2 regions of the Alkalimonas sp. NCh-2 genome follow, and region 1 is predicted to be linked to the other one. Evidence: riboswitches for the same ligand, from Rfam matches in the RefSeq annotation. Region 1 holds a riboswitch; the other holds the start of a gene.

Evidence for each region. A riboswitch is a leader RNA that binds a small molecule or an ion and turns the genes downstream of it on or off. The one in region 1 is predicted to bind thiamine pyrophosphate.
Region 2: another riboswitch for thiamine pyrophosphate. It lies ahead of thiC (phosphomethylpyrimidine synthase ThiC); the one in region 1 lies ahead of ABC502_RS18150 (TonB-dependent receptor).

Annotation. Positions count from the first base shown of each region.
Region 1 covers NZ_JBDIUV010000008.1:223,396-227,608, reverse strand. The annotation lists gene mgtE (magnesium transporter) at 1-699, shown strand, start outside; gene ABC502_RS18155 (ectonucleotide pyrophosphatase/phosphodiesterase) at 700-1,956, opposite strand; TPP riboswitch at 2,106-2,216, shown strand; gene ABC502_RS18150 (TonB-dependent receptor) at 2,199-4,213, shown strand, end outside.
Region 2 covers NZ_JBDIUV010000003.1:228,775-232,987, reverse strand. The annotation lists gene thiE (thiamine phosphate synthase) at 1-394, opposite strand, end outside; gene thiC (phosphomethylpyrimidine synthase ThiC) at 381-2,201, opposite strand; TPP riboswitch at 2,329-2,449, opposite strand; gene sbcB (exodeoxyribonuclease I) at 2,494-3,915, opposite strand; gene ABC502_RS10180 (GNAT family N-acetyltransferase) at 4,151-4,213, shown strand, end outside.

The DNA of each region.
Region 1 (4,213 bases):
GTCTCGGTACTGATTTCAAAATACGACTTGCTGGCCTTGCCCATTGTCAATCAGGAGATGCAGCTGGTCGGTATTGTCACCTACGATGATGCGATGGACGTAGCGGCCGAAGAAGCCACCGAAGACTTTCACAAAACGGCCACCATCGGCAAGCTGGACAGCAGCGTGAAAGATGCGGCTATTAACCTGCTGTACCGCAAGCGGGTGGGCTGGCTGGTACTGCTGGTATTTGGCAACCTGTTTTCCGGTGCCGGCATTGCTTATTACGAAGAGACCATTTCCAGTTACCTGGTGTTGCTGTTTTTCCTGCCCTTGTTAATTGCCAGTAGTGGTAATGCCGGAGCTCAGGCCGGTACCCTAATGGTGCGGGCACTGGCAACTGGTGATGTGGCGTTAAAAGACTGGGGCCGGATGCTGGGGCGGGAAATCGTGATTTCCACTTTACTAGGGGTAACCATGGCGCTGGCAGTCGCCTCCATTGGCTGGTGGCGTGGCGGCTACGATATTGCCTTGGTGGTGGCTGCTACCATGACACTGGTGGTGATTGCCGGCAGTCTGATTGGTATGTCGCTGCCGTTTTTGCTCAGTCGTTTTAACCTGGACCCGGCCACAGCCAGTGGCCCGCTGATCACCTCGATTGCCGATGTCGCGGGCGTGCTGATTTATTTTTCCATTGCTACCTGGTATTTGGGGCTCTAGCTATTCGCTACGAAGCAACAGTGGGATCACGGCCGGGTCGCCATCGTGCGGCGCCGGCGTAAGCCCTAAAATTTCCGTCATCACCTGGTACAAATCCACCATTCGTACCTGCTCTATCCGGGTGTGTGTTTTAAAGCTGGGACCATGGGCGATGAGCAAGGCTTGCATTGCGGGCTCTTTATTGTCGTAGCCATGGCTGCCGCGTGGCTCACGGTAGGTAGGGGCCTTGATCATATCGGGCAGCCAACTGCGTCGTACCAGGATCCAGTCAATCTCGGCCAGTACATGCAAGGGAGCAATGCGGCGATGGTTTTGAAAATGAAAACGCTCCGGCATCTCGGATTTGCGCAGCAAGCGGGCCTGCGGTGGCAGGTTTGCTTTCAGTTGCTGGTAAATCACCTCTTTTTGCCCGTCTTTTGGAAATATACTCACCAACTCGCGGGAATAGCGTACATAGTGAGCCAACTCCGGGTCGAAGGCCTGATCAATGACAATATGCCTGGTTTGATCCACTTCAGCCATGCCGTGATCCGAGGTGATGAGCAAATCCACCTGCTCAAGCAGCCCCAGCTCGGTCAGTCCAGCTACCAGATAGCCAATTTCTGCATCAATGTCCTGCATGGCCTGACGTACCTGATTGGAGTTGGGACCATGCATATGGCCCATAGAGTCGACATCGCTAAAGTACAGCGTGATGATGCGCGGTCGCTCGGCAACTGGCAATTGCAGCCACTCTAATACGGTCTCTACCCGCTGTCGGTTGGAAACATCACCATCGTAGGGGAACCAGTAGCTTGGACGTACCCCTTTAATTGCGGCCTCAGAGCCAGGGAAAAAGTAGGTGGCGGCTACCTGGCCTTGTTGTTCAGCGGTGACCCAAATCGGCTCACCGCCCCACCAGCGGGCGTTACCGACTTCCTCTTTATCGCTCATGGTAAAGCGGGCATCAAATTCAGGATCGTACATGCCATTATCAATCACGCCATGATTCTCGGGGTGCAGGCCAGTCACCAGTGAGTAATGGTTGGGAAAAGTTTTACTGGGAAACACCGGCTGCAGCGCATCCGCCACCAGGCCTGCCCGGGCCAGCGCATTCAGATGGGGGCTGGGGTAACGCTGCAGATAGCTGGGATGGGCGCCATCGATAGAGATTAAAATAATCGTAGGCGGCAGCGGTGCAGTGGTGTTGCTGGTCGGGACACTGCTACAGGCGCTGAGGAAAGGCAGTAGTACCAGTAATAACAAGTAGTTTTTCAAAATAATACCCTAATAAAACAGCGGGGTTTTCCCCGGCATAGAAAGACAGTTGGATTGATTTTAGTCGGGCTGTATGAAAGTTGTAAGACAAAAGCGTTTAGTGGTTGGTGGAGCAGGATTGCCAGCTGGTGCGAAAATCGTTACACTGCCGGCCTACCAGGGGGTGTGCTCTATTTGTACAGAGTGCTGAGATGCTTAATGGCGAACCCCAAGAACCTGATCCGGATCATGCCGGCGGAGGGATGGTGTTGCTGACCCCTTTTGCGCGGATGATCCCTTTACCGGAGACCACCATGCGCTGTCGTTATTCCGTTGTTGCTGCCTGTATCCTTGCCTCCTTTGGTGGTGTTGCTGAAGAATCCATTGAACGCCTGGAAGTGCAGGGTGATTTTCGGCGTTTATCGGTACAAAACATTGCCGGCAGCATTGCGGTGCTCTCAACCGACGATATGCAGCGTAGCTCGGCGCAACATCTTGATGACGTACTGAATCAGTTAGCCAATGTGAACTTTGCTGCTGGCGCATCACGCGGCCGCTTTGTGCAAATGCGCGGCATCGGCGAGCGCAGCGAGTTTATTGATGTGATCAATCCTTCGGTTGGTGTGCTGATTGATGGCATTGATTACTCTGGCCTGGGCATCAGCAGCATCGCTCATGCCGAGCAACTGGAAGTGTTTCGTGGCCCGGAGGCCACCCGCTTTGGTACCAATGCCATGGCAGGCATGCTAAACCTGACTTCGAAACAGCCGGATTTTCGCCGCGATGGCGCGGTCAGTGCTACTTTGGCCAATTACAACAGCTGGCAGCTAAGCGGTATGGTCAGCGATGCCATCAGCGAGCAGCTGGCCTTTAGCCTGACGCTGGACAAACAAGTCTCAGATGGCTTTATCGAAAATACCTATTTAAACCGCAAAGATACCAACGACATTGATGAGCTGACTGCCCGCGGCCGGCTGTTGTATCGCCACAGCGACCAGCTGCAGTGGCAACTGATTGCCCACGTCATAGAGCAGAACAATGGCTACGATGCGTTTTCGCTTGATAGAAACCGTACCACCTTATCGGATGAACCCGGCAAAGACAAGCTCAGCAGCAAGGCGCTGGCGCTGCGCTCGGATTACAACGGTTTAGGCGGAGTGGATCTGATGTGGCAGCTAAGCTGGTTATCAGCCGATTCGGATTACAGTTTTGATGAAGACTGGTCTTTCGTGGGGATTCGTCCAGGTTGGGAATACTCTTATTTTGACCGTTATCTGCGTTCCCGCGAGCAGTGGACGCTGGATTACCGTCTGGTATCGGATGATGAAGGGCGTATTGGCGAGCACACCGACTGGGTGCTGGGGTTCTATGCCAGCGGCCGTGAGCTGGATTTGCAGCGTTTGCGCCGGGCCGGCTCTGAATTCCGTCAGTTCGACAGCAGTTTGTACCGCGATAATTTGGCACTCTATGGTGAAACCAGCACTGCGTTATCTGAGCAAGTCACTCTGATTGTGGGTGGTCGTGTCGAGCGGTATAAAGATGAGTACACAGATAGTGGTGAGCTAGGCATTAAACAACAGCATACCATGTGGGGTGGCAAGCTCAGCCTGAACTTCCAGGCCAGTGAGCAGGCGATGATCTATACCTTGTTGTCACGTGGCTACAAGGTGGGAGGGGTGAACGGTGAGGCCCTGTCCCGTGCTGGTGATGATGGTTTTGCGTCCTTGTTGCAGCAGGCAACATTCGAGCCGGAAACTCTGGTGAACGCCGAGTTTGGTGTGAAAGGGGCGGCTATTGATGGCAGTCTGGTTACCCGGGTGGCAGCTTTTCATATGTGGCGGGATGCTATGCAGGTGAAAGGTTGGCTGAACCCGGACCTGGGCCCGGAGTTTGCCGGTTTTATCGACAATGCTGGTCGTGGCCGCAATTACGGTATTGAGATGGAAAACCGCATTGTGCTGCATCCAAGCTTTACCCTGCATGTCAATGCAGGGCTATTGAAATCCAAGCTGGGCCCTTATGTGACGCAAAGTGGTCTGGATATGACCGGGCGCGATCAGGCCCATGCCCCGCGTTTTACTTACCAATTGGCTGGCGACTGGTTTTTAACCGAGCAGTTGACGCTGCAGGCCAGTGTGCAGGGCAAAAGCGGCTTCTATTACTCCGATGGCCACAATGCCCGCTCGACCAGCTCAGAGCTGGTGAATCTTCGCCTGACCTATCAGCTGGAGCAGTGGCAGTTTGCACTTTGGTCGCGCAATGCCTTGGATAAAGATCA
Region 2 (4,213 bases), on a different contig from region 1:
TGCTGCCAAGTACAGGATCGGCCACCACCAGTGCCTGATGTTGCTGTTTGTACTGCTGCAGCCAGTCGGCCAGCTGCCAAATCATTTCAGCTGTTGGCAGCAAACCTATTTTAATCGCTCGCGCTGGTAAGTCACTTTTCAAGGCGTCCAACTGAGCTTGGAACAGCTTATTTGAAACAGGCTCCAGCGCCTGCACACCAAGCGAGTTCTGCGCTGTGATGGCGGTGATTGCGGTGCAGGCATGACAGCCAAGGTCCTGCAAGGTCAGCACATCGGCCTGAATACCTGCGCCCCCCCCGGAGTCTGAAGCAGCAATGCTCCAGACCAGGGGTTTCGCCGGCTGCAGTGCTGCTACCGGCAGAGGACTGGCTAACGAAGTATTAGCTGCTTGCATCGGCCAACTCCGTGGTGCTGCTTTGACTTGCGGACTCTTCTGCGATTTGTTGATTCAGTCGCATTGAGCAGAACTTAGGACCGCACATTGAGCAAAATTCTTCGCTGTCCGCTCCTTCGTGCCCCAGTGTTTCATCGTGGTAGGCTTTGGCCGTGAAGGGATCCAGTGCCAGGTTGTATTGATCGACCCAGCGAAATTCGTAACGGGCCTTGGATAGGGCATTATCCCGCAGTTGCGCCGCCGGGTGACCCTTGGCCAAGTCAGCGGCATGGGCAGCAATGGTGTAGGCAATTAAGCCTTGCTTGACGTCTTCTTTGTTCGGCAAGCCCAGGTGTTCTTTGGGGGTGACATAACAGAGCATGGCGCAGCCATACCAGCCAATCATCGCAGCACCGATGCCGGAGGTGATGTGATCGTAGCCCGGGGCTATGTCGGTGGTCAGCGGTCCTAAGGTGTAAAAAGGGGCTTCATGGCAGTGCTTAAGCTGCTCGGTCATGTTTTCTTCAATCAGCTGCATCGGCACATGGCCCGGGCCTTCAATCATTACCTGCACATCGTAGCGCCAGGCGATTTTTGTCAGCTCACCCAGGGTGCGAAGCTCGGCAAACTGGGCTTCGTCGTTGGCATCGGCAATGCTGCCAGGGCGTAGGCCATCGCCAAGTGATAACGAAATATCGTAGGCCGCGCACAGCTGGCAGATCTCTTCGAAGTGCTCGTACAAAAAGCTTTGCCGGTTAAAGATGCGGCACCACTGCGCCATGATGGCGCCACCGCGCGAGACGATGCCTGTCACCCGGTTGGCGGTTAGCCCAACGTACTCCTGCAGAACACCGGCATGAATGGTGAAGTAATCCACCCCTTGTTCGGCTTGCTCCAGCAGGGTGTCTTTAAACACCTGCCAGCTTAGTTGACTGACATCGCCTTTGACTTTTTCCAACGCCTGATAAATCGGCACTGTGCCAATGGGCACCGGGCTGTTGCGCAAAATCCAGTCGCGGGTTTGGTGAATGCGTCGGCCGGTGGAGAGATCCATCACGGTATCGGCGCCCCAGCGGGTGGCCCAGACCAGTTTTTCCACTTCCTCTTCAATGCTGGAGGTGACCGAGGAGTTGCCGATGTTGGCGTTGACTTTCACTTTGAAGTTGCGGCCAATGATCATCGGCTCGGCTTCCGGATGGTTGATATTGGCCGGAATAATAGCTCGACCAGCAGCTACTTCTTCCCGGACAAATTCGGCGGTAATCACCTTGGGCGTGCGGGCGCCAAAACTGTTGCCGCTGTGCCGGCGCATGCCATCATCCTGCGCTTGTTCTGAGCGGCCCATGTTCTCGCGCAAGGCAATAAACTCCATCTCCGGCGTGATAATACCGGCTCTGGCGTAGTGCAGTTGGGTCACTGTTTTACCGGCTTTAGCGCGCAGTGGCTGGTGCGAAAATTCGGTGTGCCATTCATCCAGCGCGATTTCCTGGTAAGGTGGCAGCGGGGAGGCTTCCACATCTGCACGCGCTGTGATCCACGCCAGCCTTAGCTTTGGCAGGCCCTTTAGCACATCGAGTTTTTGTTCCGGATCGCCATAAGGACCGGAACTGTCGTACACATTCAGTGGCGGGTTATCGCTTAAACTGCCGTCTTTGTGTTTGGTCGGATGCAATTGGATAGAACGGACCGGCACCTGGATATCCGGGCGCTCGCCTTGTAAATACCGCCGTACTGAGTTGGGAAAGGTTTCGCCCTGCAGCTGACGAATATAAGCCTGGGCGCGGGCGCGTTGTTCGCGTTTGGATACTGGGGTTGAATTCTCTGACATAGCAAGCTCCTGGGTTCCGATATCGGTTGAGGTTGCTTGTCTGGAGTGGGTGAACAAAGGTGGGGCAGCAGGCTGAGATACAGCCAGATACACCAGGCGCTGCAGCAGGGATCCCAACAAGCAGGATGGTGCAGTGCATCTTGTTCCCTTCGCAGGTATTAGCCTGAATCAGGTTCCACGGATCTCGCATCAGCGATCTCAGCTCCTTTGGTTGTAATACAACCAGTGGAGCACTCCGACAAGTTGGCTTCAGTATACGGACTTCATAATCGAAAGCAAGAGCCGCTCGTGCTCAGAGCTGCTCGGCATAATGGTACAGCGCTTTCAGGATACGCATTGCCCGCTCATCGTGTTGATGTTGCTGCGCCGCCAGCTCCAGTTGCTGATGAAAAGCCTCCAGTGTCAGTGGCGGATCATCCAGCCCATCGGTTAAGCGATCCACGCAATACTGTTGCCATTTGAGCATGTCCTGTTCATTCAAACTAGCGGGGTAGTTACGTGCCCGGTAGCGAAACAGCAGTTGATTCAAACGTTCGTCACTAAAAACTGGCGTCTGCACTTCCAACTGCTGCGGGCTGAGCTGGTGCAACGCCATCATTTTTTGCTTATCGCCATCGGCCAAAAATCCCTGATAGAGCTGATAATCCGGGTTGGTTTCTACTGGGAATGCTTCGGCTTGGGCAAACACCTGCTGTGCTTGTTGCTGCACCTCCGGGTTGGCCAGCAACCAATTTAAATGTGCCCGGCATTTGCTGCGATCAATACCCAGAGCATCGGCCCGCTGTTCCGATAAGGTTTTCGCCGGTGCCAGCACCGGGCATTTGTTCAGGTGAATTAGTTTCAGGCCCAGCCGCTCTTCGCCTTCGGCTAAATCAGCGCTTTTGGTATAAAGCTTCTCGCGCAATTGGTCGATATCAAGCGCCAGTAAAGGCGTTGGGTCGGCCTGCAGGTTCCAGACAATCAGTGCATTCTTGTTGGTTGGATGAAACGCCAATGGCACCACCCAACTGACACAGCCCTGACTGGCCGGGAATTTACCGGACACATGCACCAAAGGGGTTTGATTGGCCAGATTGATGTATTTGCTAAGGGCCTGTTTTTTTCGGTGCTCAAACAAGAACTGAAACAAACGCGGCTGTTTGTCACGCACAAGTTTTGCCAGCGCTATGGTGGCATAGACGTCGGACAGCGCATCGTGCGCCTGTTCATGGGCCAGCTGATTGGCTTTGGCCAAGTCTTCCAGTTTAAAGCTGGGCGTACCGTCGTCTTTTAACGGCCACTCAATACCCTCCGGGCGGAGTGCATAACAGGCCCGCACCACATCCAGCAAATCCCAGCGGCTGTTGCCCTGTTGCCACTCACGGCCATAAGGCTCATAAAAATTGCGGTACAGACTGTGACGGGTCACTTCATCATCAAAGCGAATGCTGTTGTAACCAAGCACGCAGCTATCCGGCTCACTGAAACGTTCCAGGATTTTACCGATAAACTCGGTTTCCGGCAGTCCGCGTTGTTGGCACAGCTGCGGGGTCAGGCCGGTGATCAGGGCTGCTTGTGGGTGCGGCAGGTAGTCGGGAGCCAACTGGCAATACCAGACATCCGGTTTGCCAACAATAGTGAGCTCGTCATCGGTGCGAATACCGGCAAACTGGGCCGGGCGGTCACGTTTGGGATCGGCACCCCAGGTTTCAAAATCGTAGAAATAAAAAGACATAAGCAATCATGGCTCTTGGCTGGCAGCTTTGGGCTGGCGATTTTTTTCTGCTGCTAGTGTAACAGCATGACAGACCGATAGACAAAAGCGGATGCAAAGCCAGACCTGTTTTTTGCTGCTTGACCGAAGCGCCAGACTGCGCCAGTATGGCAAAAATACTGCGCATTAAAGTTACGCATAACCTACTCGGGCTGGTCGTTACGCCAGCTGTGGCAGGCTTTGCAGAGGATAGCCAATGACCGCCAGTAGACGGATTGAATGGATCGACTCCTTGCAATCGGTATCAGCCGATAGCTGG